Regions from separate parts of the Tardiphaga sp. GW821-FHT12E02 genome, predicted to be linked through region 4. Evidence: predicted binding sites of a transcription regulator. Region 4 holds the regulator's gene; each other region holds the start of a gene.
The links. The regulator PhoB, encoded in region 4, activates phosphate uptake and scavenging genes when phosphate is short. The targets are predictions, from matches to a motif close to TGTCATNNANCTGTCAT.
Positions count from the first base shown of each region.

Region 1: the regulator PhoB is predicted to act here: its motif matches at 2,002-2,018, upstream of AC1RQ5_RS06305 (acetoacetate decarboxylase).
Region 2: the regulator PhoB is predicted to act here: its motif matches at 1,033-1,049, upstream of AC1RQ5_RS16100 (Orn/Lys/Arg family decarboxylase).
Region 3: the regulator PhoB is predicted to act here: its motif matches at 1,735-1,751, upstream of AC1RQ5_RS16555 (STN domain-containing protein).

Region 1 is NZ_JBXAQK010000001.1:1,335,045-1,338,924, reverse strand. Features, by position in the region: gene AC1RQ5_RS06310 (cell wall hydrolase) at 1-771, opposite strand, end outside; gene AC1RQ5_RS06305 (acetoacetate decarboxylase) at 1,234-1,974, opposite strand; gene AC1RQ5_RS06300 (hypothetical protein) at 2,186-2,521, opposite strand; gene AC1RQ5_RS06295 (MgtC/SapB family protein) at 2,593-3,309, opposite strand; gene AC1RQ5_RS06290 (hypothetical protein) at 3,386-3,610, opposite strand; gene AC1RQ5_RS06285 (WD40 repeat domain-containing protein) at 3,686-3,880, opposite strand, start outside.
Region 2 is NZ_JBXAQK010000001.1:3,402,346-3,406,225, reverse strand. Features, by position in the region: gene AC1RQ5_RS16105 (molybdopterin molybdotransferase MoeA) at 1-956, shown strand, start outside; gene AC1RQ5_RS16100 (Orn/Lys/Arg family decarboxylase) at 1,096-3,471, shown strand; gene AC1RQ5_RS16095 (GNAT family N-acetyltransferase) at 3,468-3,880, shown strand, end outside.
Region 3 is NZ_JBXAQK010000001.1:3,493,751-3,497,630, forward strand. Features, by position in the region: gene AC1RQ5_RS16540 (PrsW family intramembrane metalloprotease) at 1-197, opposite strand, end outside; gene AC1RQ5_RS16545 (hypothetical protein) at 378-626, shown strand; gene AC1RQ5_RS16550 (hypothetical protein) at 868-1,446, opposite strand; gene AC1RQ5_RS16555 (STN domain-containing protein) at 1,972-2,226, shown strand; gene AC1RQ5_RS16560 (hypothetical protein) at 2,244-2,378, shown strand; gene AC1RQ5_RS16565 (ABC transporter substrate-binding protein) at 2,694-3,880, shown strand, end outside.
Region 4 is NZ_JBXAQK010000001.1:426,572-430,451, reverse strand. Features, by position in the region: gene pstA (phosphate ABC transporter permease PstA) at 1-156, shown strand, start outside; gene pstB (phosphate ABC transporter ATP-binding protein PstB) at 153-980, shown strand; gene phoU (phosphate signaling complex protein PhoU) at 1,009-1,719, shown strand; gene phoB (phosphate regulon transcriptional regulator PhoB) at 1,764-2,468, shown strand; gene AC1RQ5_RS02010 (GcrA family cell cycle regulator) at 2,676-3,185, opposite strand; gene AC1RQ5_RS02005 (aspartate aminotransferase family protein) at 3,647-3,880, shown strand, end outside.

The DNA of each region.
Region 1 (3,880 bases), 910 kb from region 4:
CTTCTTCATGTCGGGATCAACGGGTTGAGCGAAACCCGGCGTGACGATCATCGGCTCTTCGCCGGGCTGCCACTGTTCCATCGTGCCGGCGGCTTCACCAAGCGATGACGCACCGAAAAACAGGCTCGCGGTCTTCACCGAGAAACCGTCTTTGGAGGGCGCCGGTTCGACCGGAATCACAGCCGCCTCGGGCGAAGCATCTTCCGTCGGCTGCACCGGCGCGCCATTGGAATATTGTGCCAATGGTGGCGCATGCAGGGCTTCGTCGAGTTCGGGATCGAGCGGGGCGTGCTGCGCGGATGGCATGCGATCGGCGGTCTTGGCCCCCTTCACCGACGAGTTGTCACGGAAGGAATCACCTGCCGGATCGTCGGACATATCGTCCGCGGGCTTGAAGGTGGCGAGACGATCGCCCTTCAGCGTGCGATCCACTTTCGGAAAATCGGCGGCCTCATAGCGGCGCGGCGACTGCATCAGGGGATTGCGCGTCACCGTGCCGGTGATGTCATTGGTGTCGAAGCTGGCGAGTTGCAGCAATGGGCGCGACGAGGTGCCGACCGGACGGCCGAACGAGAAGGTCGCGACATGAATCGAGGAGACGGCGGAGGCATAATTGCGCTGCTGCCAGCGCTCGGTGACGCCCGGCTGACGCGCGAGCAGCGACGCAATATCCTGATAGCCTGACTCGGTCGGGGCCATCGCAAAGATGCAGAGGCCGAGACCGAAGAGCGCACGCTGCGCGCCCTTCGGCCCGATACGCAATACTGACATCCGATACGCTCACGCAACACTTACACCAGCATCGATCTGCGCGGCTGCAACAGCATTTCCGTACATTTCGATCTGTTTCGTTAGTAAGCAATCAAAGTTGCCGCGCGGTTAATCACCGATGCAGCGACACCACATGCAAGTGGTGCTTTGATGCGCGCGCAGCATTCGAAAAACGCAGTAAACCGCGGCGTAACGAGAGTGGTGAAGATTGTGTTGACGAATGAGGTGAAGAAAAATTGCTGTCTTTTTCTCCCTCCCCCAAGCGTGGCGCAGCCACGCGCCGTGGGGAGGGTGGATCGAACGTGCAGCGTTCGAGACGGGTGAGGGGCTTCCCCAACCTCTGAGGTCGCGCGGGGCGCCCCACCCGGCTTTCGCTCGTCGAGCTTCGCCGCGGCGCGGCCCCGCCCTCTCCGCTGCGCCGCTTTGCGGCTTGGGGGAGGGAGCACTACTGTCCGAGCGCAATCACGTCGCCAGATAATCGAACGCCACTTCGCCGAGACCCAGCGTCAGATCGCATTTGAAATGCAACGCCGAGACGATCTCGCGCACCGGCAACCGCGCCACGTCCGCAAGCGCATGTGGAAACAGACCGAGCGCCGCCGGCCCCGACCAGGCCTCTTTCAACACGATATCTTCGAGGTGATAGCGCACCAGTTCGCAGATGCGTGGGCTGCCATCCACATGCGGGATGATCTTCAGAATGAAATTCGGCACCGTCAGCGCGTGCATGACGGCGTCATGATCTGCCTGGCTGTGCTTGTATCCCATCGTGCCGGATGCACACAGCACTGAACCGTAATGCAGCGTGCCGACCAGCACATCGCTCTCCACGACAATCTTCGGCGTCGCGCGCTTCTTTGGAAATCCCCACAATTCGCGACCACCGGCAATCGGCGCATCGTCATCGAGATACATCGAGTGAATGTAGACGCCATCGACCCCATCAAGGCGCACAGGAATCGCCTGCCCAGTCTCGGTGTAGTCACCAAAGCCGGTCGAATCCGGCATGCGAATGAACTCGTATTTGACGATCGCGTCGGTGACCTGGAGCGGCTCGGGCACCACGGCAGCCAGCGCTTCCGGATCGGTGCGATAGGTGATGATGAAATATTCGCGGTTGAAGAACCGATACGGCCCGCGCGGAAATGACGGATTGGTCAGCGGCATCGAATAGGCGTTGCGCCGGATGTCGTCGATCTTCATGGCAGCCCCCAAAGTCAAGCAGTGACGTTGAGGGTACTATGACGATGCTGCATGAAGCTTGCGAGACGAAAAGTGGCCCGCGGCCCCCCAAGCTCCGCCCTCATCCTGAGGAGTGCGCGAAGCGCACGTCTCGAAGGATGGCTGCAAAGCGCAATCAACTCATGGTTCGAGACGGCGCTGCGCGCCTCCGCACCATGAGGGATCGAGACTGTTATTTCGCCGGAATCGGCGGCGCGGTTTTCTCGGCAGGTGCAGGCGGCAACGCAGGCTTTGCACCGGCATCCTTGGCATCGGCATCGGGCCGCGCAGGCTGTGGCGGTGTCTCCTGGGGCCGCTGTCCGGTGGTCGAAGGCTCTGCGGGCGCGGCCGGCTTGCTTTCGGCGCCAGGCGTTGACTGCAACGGCGGCGTCGCCTGGGCCATGCGGGACTTTGGTGGATCCAGAGTGAGACGTGCCAGCGCCGATGTCGATATCCCTGCGCCTGTCATCACCACCAGCGTAGCGATCGCAAGGCGAGTCCGGAACAGTTGCGCATTCATCGAGATCATGGCGTCCACCGCAGGTTCATTTGCGGTGACAACGGTGGCGGCGGAGCAAAAGTTCCCGCGCGAAAACGCCGCTATTCCTTGGTGCTGGAATCCCAGGTGGCATTGCGCACGCCGGCATGGCTCTCGAGCTTCACCAACACCGCATCGAGTTCCTTCGGATCGACCGCGGTGGAGACCAGCGTAGCAACGATCTCGCGCTGCGTCTCGCTGAGCTCCTCCACCTCCACATCGCCGACCGGATAGCTGGCTGCCTCGAGCGCCTCCTGCAGCCGCTCGCGCATCTCGGACACCGCATCGGGAACTACCGTGAGGCGGACGTAATAAGTCACTTCCGACGACCGGGCATCGAGCGGCGTACGATTGATTGCATTGACCAGCGGCCGCAGCAGCGTGTTGCCGGCCAGCACGAACACCGTCAGCGCGATCGCCTGCGCGATCATATCCGCGCCGGCACAGGAGCCGACGGCGGCCGAGCTCCACAAGGTCGCCGCCGTATTCAGGCCGCGGACATTGGTACCCTCCTTCATGATCACGCCGGCGCCGAGAAAGCCGATGCCGGACACGACATAGGCGATGACGCGCACCGCGCCGCCGGAGCCATCGAGCTTCATGGCGAGATCAACGAAAGCCGCAGCACTCACAGCCACCAGTACATTGGTGCGCAGGCCCGCGGTGCGCTGGCGATATTGCCGCTCGGCCCCGATCAGCGTGCCCAGCACAAAGGCCGCGGCCAGGCTCAGCAGCGTATCGAGGAAGTCCAGGGTCTGGAAAGTGGTGAGAAAGCGCATGAGGTCTCATGCGTACAGGAGATGACAGGCGGATGACAACCAACGATCGAGATCGATGGCATCGACACTTGCGCGATCAGTTGCGGCGCTGCTGCCGGTTGTCAGATCCCATTCCGGGGCTGGTGCCGAAAGTCGGCGTGCCAGTGCCACGGAACGCGCCGCCCATCGGATCGGACTGGGCATTGGTGCCGACGCCATTGGGCCGGTTGTTGCTGTTCGGGTTCTGGGTGCCCTGGGCGGCAGCCAAAGCAGGCAGCAACATCATCGTGGCGGCAAACACGGCGGAAGCAGCTTTGAGCATTGGAGATCCTGCAAATGGAGTACGGTGCGACCTGAACAGCTTTCGGACCAATGGCTCGATCAGATCACACTTGCACTACACCGCCAAGAGCCCCGCATCGCCCTGCTGATCCGCAAAGGCCAGCAGCGAGCCGCGCGCATTCCAGGCCAGCGCCGTCACCGGCTCGCCCTTGTTGGCGCGAACCAGAATCTCCGCGCCATCGACGAGGCGGACCATCAGCACTGTGCCGTTGCTGTAACCGCAAGCAAGGATGTCTTGTTTAGGGTGACA
Region 2 (3,880 bases), 3.0 Mb from region 4:
CTCTCGCCGGCGGCGAAGCGCTGCGGATCTTCACCGGCGGCGTCGTGCCGGCGGGCGCGGACGGCATCGTGATCCAGGAAGACACGACGCGTGACGGCGACATTGTCGTGATCAACGAGGCAGCCACAGCCGGCAAGCACATCCGCGCCGCAGGCGTGGACTTCAAGCAAGGCGATGTGCTGTTGCGCGCAGGACTCCGCCTTACCGATCGTGACCTCGCGCTGGCCGCAGGCATGAACCATCCGAAGCTCCCGGTGCGTCGCCGCCCCGTCGTCGCCATGCTGGCCACCGGCGATGAACTGGTCCTTCCCGGCGCCACGCCCGGCCCCGGCCAGATCGTGCTCTCCAACGGCTATGCTTTGCGTGCGCTGGCGCGCGCTGAAGGCGCCGAGGTGATCGATCTCGGCATCGCCCGCGACACGCTGGAATCCACCACCGCCGCGATCCGGCGCGCTATCGAACTGAACGTCGATGTCCTCATCACCACCGGCGGCGCGTCCGTCGGCGACCACGATCTCGTGCAGCAATCGCTCATCGAGGCCGGCGTCGAGATGGCGTTCTGGAAGATCGCCATGCGGCCGGGCAAGCCGATGATGCATGGCCGCCGCAGTGCCATGCGGGTGATCGGCCTGCCCGGCAATCCCGTCTCGTCCTATGTCTGCGGCTTCCTGTTCATGGTGCCGCTGCTGCGCGCGCTGGCGGGCCGCAGCGAGGTCCAGCATTTTCGCGAAGCCGCCATCCTCGGGCGGGATCTCGCCGGCAACGACCACCGCGAGGATTACCTGCGCACACGCCTCGAATGGCAGGACGACAAACTGGTGGCGACGCCGGTGACGAAGCAGGACTCCTCGCTGCTCGGCAATCTTGCCGTGGCTGAAGGCCTGCTGGTGCGCCCGCCAAACGCCCCGCCCGCCAAGGCCGGCGATCCCTGCCGGATCATTCGCCTTCCGACTTAGCGGAATACCGCGAACCGACACGTTCCTCAGGCGTTGTCCGCCGGGGCATAGCCCATCATAAATTCCGCCGGCCCTCGGTCACCAAGTTGTCACGTAACGCGGCGACAGAGAGCGCAGACAACAGATTCGGTGCCCGTTCATGGACTATTTCAAGCGCTTCAACTTCCTCTTCGCCATGCCGACCTTCGACGCCGATGACCTGGAAGGCGTCCGCCTCAACCAGATCGTCGAGGAAATCGAGAAATCCGGCTTCGAAGTGGTCAAGGCGCGCAAACTGGAAGACGCGGCGATTGCCGTGCAGACCGATGCCGCCATCGGCTGCATGGTGGTGGATTGGGGCAAGAAGGGCCTTGAAGGCAAGACCGCAGCCCTGATCAACCTGATGCGTCGTCGCGGCCTCGATTTCCCGATCATGCTGCTGATCCGCCGCCAGCGCTTCGAAGACATTCCGGTCGAGGTGCTCGATTTCATCGACGGCTACATCTTCCTGTCGGAAGAAACCCCGCCCTTCATCGCCAAGAACCTGGTCAGCCGCCTCAAGCAATATGCCGAGACGCTGAAGACGCCGTTCTTCGGCGCCCTCGTCGACTATGCCGAGGAAGGCAACCAGCTCTGGACCTGCCCCGGTCACAATGGCGGCGTGTTCTACAGCCGCTCGCCGATCGGCCGCGTGTTCATGGAGCATCTCGGCGAAGCCGTGTTCCGCGACGACCTCGACAATTCCGTGCTCGATCTCGGCGACCTCCTCACCCACGAAGGCCCGGCGCTGCAGGCGCAGAAAGAGGCCGCCAAGATTTTTGGCGCAGAGAAGACCTATTTCGTGCTCAACGGCACCTCGACCTCCAACAAGGTCGCGCTGTCGGCGCTTGTGACCGACGGCGATCTCGTGCTGTTCGACCGCAACAACCACAAGGCGGCGCTGCATGGCGCGCTGATGATCTCCGGCGGCACGCCGATCTATGTGCCGACCGAGCGCAATCCATGGGGCCTGATCGGCCCGATGAACTGGGACGCCTTCAGCGAGGAAGCGCTGCGCGAGCGCATCCGCACCAATCCGATGGTCACCGATCCCGACGCCTGGAAGCGCGAGCGTCCGTTCCGCGTCGCTGTCATCGAACAATGCACTTATGACGGCACCATCTATAGCGCCGAGATGATCATCAAGCGGATCGGACATCTCTGCGAGTACATCCTGTTCGACGAGGCGTGGGCGGGCTTCATGAAATTCCACCCGCTCTATGCCGGCCGCTTCGCCATGGGCCTGAAGGACCTCGGCCCGGAGTCGCCCGGCATCATCGCCACGCAATCGACCCACAAGCAGCTCGCCTCGTTCTCGCAGGCGTCGCAGATCCACATGAAGGATCGCCACATCCGCGGCCAGAAGCGCCGTGTCGAGCATCGCCGCTTCAACGAAAGCTTCATGCAACACGCCTCAACGTCGCCGTTCTATCCGCTGTTCGCATCGCTCGATGTGGGCGCGCAGATGATGAAGGGCCGCTCGGGCGAAGTGCTGTGGGACGACACGATCCGTCTCGGCATCGAGCTGCGCAAGAAAATGCGCGCAGTGCGCCGCGAATTCGAGGAAAAGGAAAGCCGGCCCGAGCGCCGCTGGTTCTTCGAGCCCTTCGTGCCGGTGCGTGTGGAGATTCCCGACGTCGCGCAGTCCGGCGCGGTTCACAGCGTGCCGTGGGAAAGCATCAGCACCGATCAGCTCGCCACCAATCCCGCCTTCTGGCAGCTCTCGCCGGATGCCAAGTGGCACGGTTTCCAGAATATGGAAGCCGGCTTCGCGATGACCGACCCGAACAAGCTCACAGTGCTGACGCCGGGCTTCGATCGCACCACCGGTGACTATGCCGAGCACGGCATTCCGGCGCCGGTGGTTGCGCAATATCTGCGCGAAAACCAGATTGTGCCCGAGAAGAACGACCTGAATTCGCTGCTGTTCCTGCTCACCCCCGGCGTCGAGGCGAGCAAGGCTGGCACGCTAGTCTCTGGCCTCGTGGCCTTCAAGCGCTTCCACGATGACAACGCCCTGCTCGAGGACGTCATCCCCGAATTCGCGCGCCGCCGCCCGGCCCGCTATGCCGGCGTGCGCCTGCGCGATCTGTGCGGCGAAATGCACCGCTTCTATCGCAATGCCGATGTCAGCGGCCTGCAGGCCAGGCAGTTCATGGACCAGCACCTGCCGGAGATCGCCATGTCGCCCCATGACGCCGCGCGCCTCTTGGTCCGCAACGACGTCGACTATCTGCCGATCGACGAGATCTCCGGCCGCATCGCCACCACGCCCTTCGTTGTCTATCCGCCGGGCATCGCGACCATCGTGCCAGGCGAGCGCCTCACGGCGCGCGCGCAGCCCATGATCGATTATCTCAAGATGTTCGAAACCTGCTTCAACACCTTCCCGGGCTTCGACGTCGAAATCCAGGGCATCTATCGCAAGGTGGATGCCTCGGGCCGCATCCGGCTCTACACCTACGTGGTCTCCGAAGAGCGGGATCCCCGCAAGTGAGTTCGCAAGAGGCGACCGACACCCCGATCATCGTCCGGCCATCACGCGACAGCGATGTCGATGCGATGCTCTCGATCTATCGCCGCCACATCCGCCAAGGCGTAGAGGAAGGCGTCAGCGATGCCGATGCGATGCAGCCCGACGATCTGCGCGATCGTCGCAAGAACCTGAAGAACAAACGCTTCCCGCACATCGTTGCAACGCGCGGCGGCGAAGTCGTCGGCTATGCCTATGTGGTCCAGTTCCGCAAGCGACCAGCCTATCGCTATGCCGTGAAACACTCGATCTATGTGCATCACGAGCACACCGGCAAAGGCGTCGGCGGCCGGTTGCTGCGCGAACTGATCGATGTCTGCGCCGCCGCCGGTTTCCGCCAGATCATCGGCTATATCGACGCCGACAATGCCCC
Region 3 (3,880 bases), 3.1 Mb from region 4:
AGGCCGGGAATGGCGGCAAACAGCGCGCGCGCAAAACCGAGTAACGAGATGCTGGCGGCGCCGAGCAGAAACGACATCCAGACCAGACCGGGCGGCCCCGGTCGCTCATCGGCAGCAATGACCAGCCACAGCACCAGCAGCGCGGGTGCGACGGCGGCGATGCCGATCACGGTGGGAAGCGATTCGAGGGCGTCCATGCTGGATTAAGTATAGGGCGCGGGTGCGGTGGGGAAGGGTTGTGCCGTCGCACCTCGCGGTTGTCGTGCCCGGCTCGACGGGGCAGCCAGGTCAAACCAGGGCCGACAGGAGAGCACACTGGAACCAAATGCCGCCCGGCCGATTTGACCTGAAAACACCGCCACGACGGGGACCCGACCATGGCCGATGACGCACCCAGCCCACCCTTCATCTATGAAGGCGTCGCCCTCGTACCCGAGGAGAAATCAACCTTGTCCGAAGTGGTCGATACCGTGAAAGACGCGGCGCATCGCGTCAGCGATACATTCGAGGCCGGCAAGAAGCCCGGCATGCCGCTCAGCATCCTGGCCAATGTCGCCCGCGAGGCGCCGCTGGGGTCGCTGCTGGTGGCCTTCCTGCTCGGCGTCGCGGTGGCGCGGCGGCGCTAGGCTTGCTGAATTGAGATCACCACCGTCCTCCCGGTGAGGGGCGCGCCAATTGGCGCGCGTCGCGAACCATGCGTGTATCGCTCATCCTTCGAGACGCCGCGCAAGCGCGCGGCTCCTCAGGATGAGGGAGAGTTAGTGGAGAGGGCGCGTCCTCTCAAATGAAAATGTGTCGTTGATCAGCGGATAGCCGGACACGCTCTCCGGAGGTTCGATTCCGCCAGGGAGCGCCACCCGTGAGAAATCAGCGACTCCGCTTGCGCTGCTGCACTGCAGCCGCCTTGGTCCGGTTGCGGTTGTTCACCGTGGCGCGCGACCGCGAGCGACGGGGCGCTTCACGGGCGGCGGGCTTGTCGTCGCCGGCCGTGGTGCTGGCGAAGGACTGGCGCAGATTGTCGAGCGTCGTGGTGAGGGTGCCGACCTGCTCGGTCAGTTTGCGGGTGTCGTTCTGTTGCGCCGTGAGCAGGCGCTGCATGGTCTGCAGCTGATCCTGGACCACTTGCAGCTGGTCGATGGATTGCTGTTGCGTCGCCTCGATGCCCTTGGTCTTTTCGATGATCTGTTCAGAGGCCTGCGCGACGCGGGCCTGCTGCAGGCGCGATGCGGTCAGGCGCTCCGGCTCCGGCGTGTTGCCGCTATAGGCCCGCCAGGCAAAGATGCTGCCGATGCCGACAATCACGAGCACCAGTGCGACGGCCGTGATCAAGATCGGTTGCTGGCCGATCTCCTGCAACGGCGATCTGCCCCGACGCAGCGGTGCGCGCGGGGGAGCCTCGTCATCGATGGGCGGCAATGCCGTGTTCTGCAAATGGCTCGTCGTCATCTCGACCATGGAGCTCAAAGTCCTCTAGCGAGCGATCGTTCCAGCCGGGCCAGGGAATCCCGCCGCGTGTATGAGTCCGCAGGCTCGCGGGGAAGTTCAACCAAATTAAGACGAAGTGTGGCGGCGTCGGCCGCTGCGGCCAGATGGGGACGGGAGGCGTTCTTGAATGCTGACAAGTCACTGAAATAAAACAAAAAATATGGGTTCGCCACCGCCGGCCGCGACATTGCCCTCGATTAGAAAATCCCGGGCTATCTCTGCGAGCGTCCGGGATGAGCCAGCTTGGTCTGACATGGCACCGTTACGATGTGTCCTTAGACAATCCTCGCTGTGACCCAGACCAGACGGCCGCGGCGGTGCCTCGGTTTGGATGGCCCGCGTCTAGCACCTGTGTCGGCTGAGGCCGGTATGAAGTTCGGTCGCGTGATCCTGATCGGCTTTGCTCTGTTGCTGTCCTCCGAACTCGCTGTTGCGCAATCGCCGATCGAGGCACCGCCGGCCACGCAATAACCAGAGAATGTCGGCATGCCGGTGCTGCTGGATATCCCGGCACAGTCGCTCGAACATGCGCTGAAGGCATTTACAGACGCCACCCATGTCGTTCTGTTCTATGAAGGCAGCGTGATCATTGGACGCCTCACATTTGCGCTGCGCGGCGAATTTCCAGCGGACCTCGCTCTGCGGCAGATGTTGCAGGGAACGGGACTGTCGAGCACACCGTTCGAGCGTGGCACGATGACCATTCTCTCGCCGGTGCGGAATGACGATGCGCAGAGCTGAGTCGCGCGAAAGCCGGCGTGACGAAGTTCTCGCAATATCTGGCTCAGGTTCAAAGAAGTCTGGATCTGGCATTCTGCCATGCTCCGGTGGCCGCAAACGACCCGGACGAGATGCTCGCCCGGGTTTGGCTGGCCCCTTCGGGCGAGGTTTGACGGGCAGACCTGTTGTCGATGAGGCGCCTCGGCCTTTGCCGCGGTCGAGCCGGTCATTGTATTGGTATTGACCTCCGGACACGCTCTGTGAAAGGGCGGTGTGCCCGTCAATCCCGCATGTCTACGCTGAAGTTGCGATCGATTGCGATGAAGCTGGAAGTGGCTTCTCAAGCGGGTATTTGCCGCATTTGCCGGACGATTGGGCCCGTCGCTCTTTGCGGCATATGCGAGGGTTAATCAGTAAACGGAACGGCGTTGTCGGCCACGTTAGCGTTCATACCGGAAGCGCAAATGCGCGATTGTCGGAGAACGTGGATGTTGAAGCTCTCGCATGTATCGGCGGCCGTACTCGCATGTAGCTCTTTGATGGTGGATTCGTTCGCCACCATCGACAAGGCACAGGCCGAAATATCCGACAATGTCATCAGGATCGGCGTGATGACCGACCTCAGCGGCGTCTATTCGGATGCCGACGGGCGTGGCAGCGTCGAGGCCGTGAAACTCGCCGTTGAAGACATGGGCGGGATCATCAACGGGAAGCGCGTCGAGGTCGTCATCGCCGACCATTTGAACAAGGCGGATGTCGCTGTCTCGAAGGCGCGGGAATGGTTCGATAGGGATGGGGTCGATGTCATCCTCGGCGGCGGGGCCTCGAGCGCTGCTTTGCCGATGGCGCAGGCGGCCGCCGAGCGCAAGAAGGTCTTCTTCGCCGTCGGCGTTTCGAGCGCGCGCTTCACCAACGAGGAGTGCACGCCATTCACCATTCACTACGCGTACGATACGGTCGCCCTGGGGCGCTCGGTCGGGGCCGGGGTGACCAAGGCAGGTGGCAAGACGTGGTACACGATCCTGGTCGATTACGCCTTCGGCCAGCAACTCGCCGCGGACACGAAGACGGCAATCCTCGCGAATGGTGGCAAGGTTCTGGGAGAGGCGCGCCATCCCATGAACAATCCGGATTTCTCGCCGCTCATCTTGCAGGCGCAATCGTCCGGAGCGCAGGTCTTTGGCATCGCCAATAGCGGGCATGATGCGATCAACACGCTGAAAGCGGTTCGCGAATTCGGTCTCAACAAAACAATGAAGCTGGCCGGCCCGCTGCTGTCCATCGCCGAAGTCGACGTGCTGGGTCTCGATCTCACCCAGGGTTTGAACATCGCCAGCAATTTTTACTGGGACGAGAATGATGCCACGCGGGCGTGGTCCAAGCGCTACTTCGCCGTGATGAAGAAGAATGCGACCATGGCCCAAGCCGGAAACTACTCCGCCGCGCTCACCTATATGAAAGCGGTGCGGGACATCGATTCCGACGCATCGGATGCAGTGATGAAGCAGCTCAAGACCGCTCGGATCAGCGATATGTTCGCGGCCGACGGCTACATCCGTGCCGATGGCCGCATGATTGCGGATATGGGCGTGTGGGAAGCGAAGGCGCCATCGGAATCAAAATATTCCTGGGACTACCTGAAGAAGGTCGGCTCCATTCCGGGAGAGCAGGCCTA
Region 4 (3,880 bases):
ATGGCCAACCTTCCGGTCACCATCAACAACTTCGTCCAGAGCCCCTACGAATATTGGAAGCAGCTCGCCTGGAGCGGCGCGCTGATCATCACCTTGACCGTCCTTGCCCTGAACATTGGCGCGCGCATTCTCGGCGCCGAGAGGAAAGCAAAATGAGTGATCTCTCCGTGTCCGCCGCCAATCCCAGCGTCTCGATGCCGCCGCCGTCGGTGGTGCAGGGCGATACGCGTCCCAAGGTGACCGTGCGGGACCTGAACTTCTATTACGGCGAACACCACGCCCTGAAGAAGATCAACCTGAACCTCGCCGCCAACCGCGTCACCGCCTTCATCGGTCCGTCGGGCTGCGGCAAGTCCACGCTGCTGCGCATCTTCAACCGCATGTATGACCTCTATCCGGGTCAGCGCGCGGAAGGGCAGGTCATGCTCGAGAACCAGAACATTCTGGATCCGAAGCTCGACCTCAACCTGCTGCGTGCGCGCATCGGCATGGTGTTCCAGAAGCCGACTCCGTTCCCGATGACGATCTATGAAAACATCGCTTTCGGCATCCGCCTCTATGAGAAGATCTCCAAGGCGGAGATGGACGTGCGCGTCGAGAAGGCGCTGCGTGGCGGTGCGCTGTGGAACGAAGTCAAGGACAAGCTCAACGCCTCGGGCCTCAGCCTGTCGGGCGGCCAGCAGCAGCGTCTGTGCATCGCGCGCACGATCGCTGTGCGTCCGGAAGTGATCCTGTTCGACGAGCCCTGCTCGGCGCTCGATCCGATCTCGACCGCCAAGGTCGAAGAGCTGATCGACGAATTGAAGGATCAGTACACGATCGCCATCGTGACCCATAACATGCAGCAGGCGGCCCGTGTCTCCGACACCACCGCCTTCATGTATCTCGGTGAGCTTGTTGAATTCGACCAGACCAACAAGATCTTCACCTCGCCGAGCGACCGCCGCACCCAGGATTACATCACCGGCCGTTTCGGCTGACGCGACATATTCGCGAGAGGATTGACCTATGGCTTTTGAACACACGACCAAGGCCTTCGACGACGATCTTCAGGAACTCACCCGTCTCGTCGCCGAGATGGGGGGCCTGGCCGAACGTCAGATCGCAGAGTCCGTGGATGCGCTGGTCCGCCGCGACGTCGCCCTGGGCGCCCGCGTGGTGGCCACTGACGCCGAAATCGACCAGCTTCAGCGGCTGATCGAGGAACGCGCCGTCCTCACCATCGCCAAGCGCCAGCCGATGGCTGTCGATCTGCGCGAGATCGTCGGCGCGCTGCGCGTCGCCACCGATCTCGAGCGTATCGGCGATCTCTCCAAGAATATCGGCAAGCGCGTCAATGCGCTGGACAGCGACTTCCATCCGCTGAAGCTGATCCGTGGCCTCGAACACATGACCGATCTGGTGAACACCCAGGTCAAGGCCGTGCTCGATGCCTATGCCGCGCACGACCTCCCGGCCGCCATGGCGGTGTGGAAGGGCGACGAGGAAATCGACGCGATCTGCACCTCGCTGTTCCGCGAACTTTTGACCTATATGATGGAAGATCCGCGCAACATCTCGTTCTGTATCCATCTGATGTTCTGCGCCAAGAACATCGAACGGATCGGCGATCATGCCACCAACATCGCCGAGACGGTGTTCTACATGATCGAAGGTCAGCAGATGGTCGACAAGCGCCCGAAGGGTGACATGACCAACTTCGCTACGCCGGTGAGCTGAGGCTCATCGCGACGTCTCTGAACGACAGATAGGAAGCCAGCCATATGAACGCGCGCATTCTGGTAGTGGAAGACGAGGAAGCTCTGACCACGCTGCTGCGCTACAATCTCGACGCCGAAGGTTACGACGTCGAGACGGTTGCCCGCGGCGACGATGCCGACACCCGCTTGAAAGAGCGCGTGCCGGACCTCGTGGTCCTCGACTGGATGTTGCCCGGCCTGTCCGGCATCGAACTGTGCCGTCGCCTGCGGGCGCGGCCGGAAACCAAGGCGCTGCCGATCATCATGCTCACCGCGCGCGGTGAGGAGAGTGAGCGCGTTCGCGGCCTCGCCACCGGCGCCGACGATTACATCGTCAAGCCGTTCTCGGTGCCGGAACTGCTGGCCCGCGTGAAGGGCCTCCTGCGCCGTGCGGCGCCGGAGCGTCTGGCCACGGTGCTGGCTTTCGGTGACATCGAACTCGATCGCGACAAGCGCCGCGTGGTGCGCGCCGCCCGTCCGATCGATCTCGGTCCGACCGAATACCGGCTGCTCGAATTCTTTCTCGAGCATCCCGGTCGCGTGTTCAGCCGCGAGCAGCTGCTCGACAGCGTCTGGGGCCGTGACATCTATATCGACGAGCGCACCGTGGATGTTCACATCGGCCGTCTGCGCAAGCTGCTGAATCCGGCCGGCGAACCCGACCCGATCCGGACCGTGCGTGGCGCGGGCTATGCGCTGGACGATCGCTTCGACAAGGCGGCGGAGTAACGCTCTTTACCTCACGCTCTGCCCTCATCCTGAGGAGCCGCGCAGCGGCGTCTCGAAGGATGGCGACGGAGCTCCGACATCTCATGGTTCGAGACGGCGCTTCGCGCCTCCTCACCATGAGGGGCGGAGGTGGGCGGCTCTAGCTCAATAGCAAAGCAACAAAAAATGCCCGGCTCATCGCCGGGCATTTTCGTTCGTGCTGTTCGCTTACCGCATCGGCTTCGGCGCTGCCCGGCGACGATCGCTCGCAGGCTGGTAGGCGATCCGCGAGTGGTGCGCGCAGTAAGGTGCGCCGGCCACGGCCTTGCCGCCGCAGAAATAGAAATCGGTGCTGGCCGGATCACCCACCGGCCAATGGCAGGTGGCGTCGTTGAGCTCGACCAGCTGCAGGCGCTGGCTGATCGGGATCACGTTATCGACCGAGATCGGATCCGGCTCCATCTCGACCTGATAGTCGTGAGCCAGCGCCGTGTTGCCACGGGCGACCGGGCGCGGCATGCGCACCATCTGCTGGGCCGGACGCGGCTTGCGCGGGCGCGGCGCGGCAGAGGAGGGGCTCTTGGCGCGGCCGGAGAGGCCCAGGCGGTGCACCTTGCCGATAACGGCATTGCGGGTCACGTTACCGAGTTCCGCGGCGATCTGGCTGGCGGAAAGGCCGCCTTCCCAGAGTTTCTTGAGCTGTTCGACGCGATCGTCGGTCCAAGTGATTACCGTCATCGCTAAATCCCTTCGTATGCGCCGGCCGGCCTTGGCCCGCGCTGCGACTTGAAATCGTCAAAAAACCTCGTTGTCAGAATCCCTTAGCGCTCACCGGATGCATGACTGCTTCCGGCCTTACGCCGTACCGATAGTGTACAAGGGTCTACTGCCGCACGAGATGTCGTATCCGACAGGCCAAAAACTACATGATGCCGCGACTCACGCGCAAGAGTCGGCCGAGTCACATCCACATGCTTTCTGTCAACCAAACAGAAAAATCGGCCTTTTGTTCGATCAGGTGTGACATGGACGCCGCTATGCGCGGTTGACACCCTGTGCAGCCCCCATAAGATAATGGTCGCGTGCCGCCCGAGAAGGGCGGCACGTTTCGTTTTGAGGGTCCGCTACCCCATGTCGTACTGGTGTCATCGACCATGCAGACATCGGTAGGGACCGCAGACTGATTGATCGGAACCGTTATGACCAGCAACGCACCATCCTCGCAAATCTCTCAGGCCCATTTGCTGCCTGTCTTCGCGCGCGCGGATGTTGCCTTCGAGCGCGGTGAGGGTTCCTGGCTGATTTCGACCACCGGCGAGCGCTATCTCGATTTCACCAGCGGCGTGGCCGTGAATGCGCTCGGCCATGCGCATCCGCATATGGTCAAAGCGCTGCAGGAGCAGGCCACCAAGCTCTGGCACATGTCGAACCTG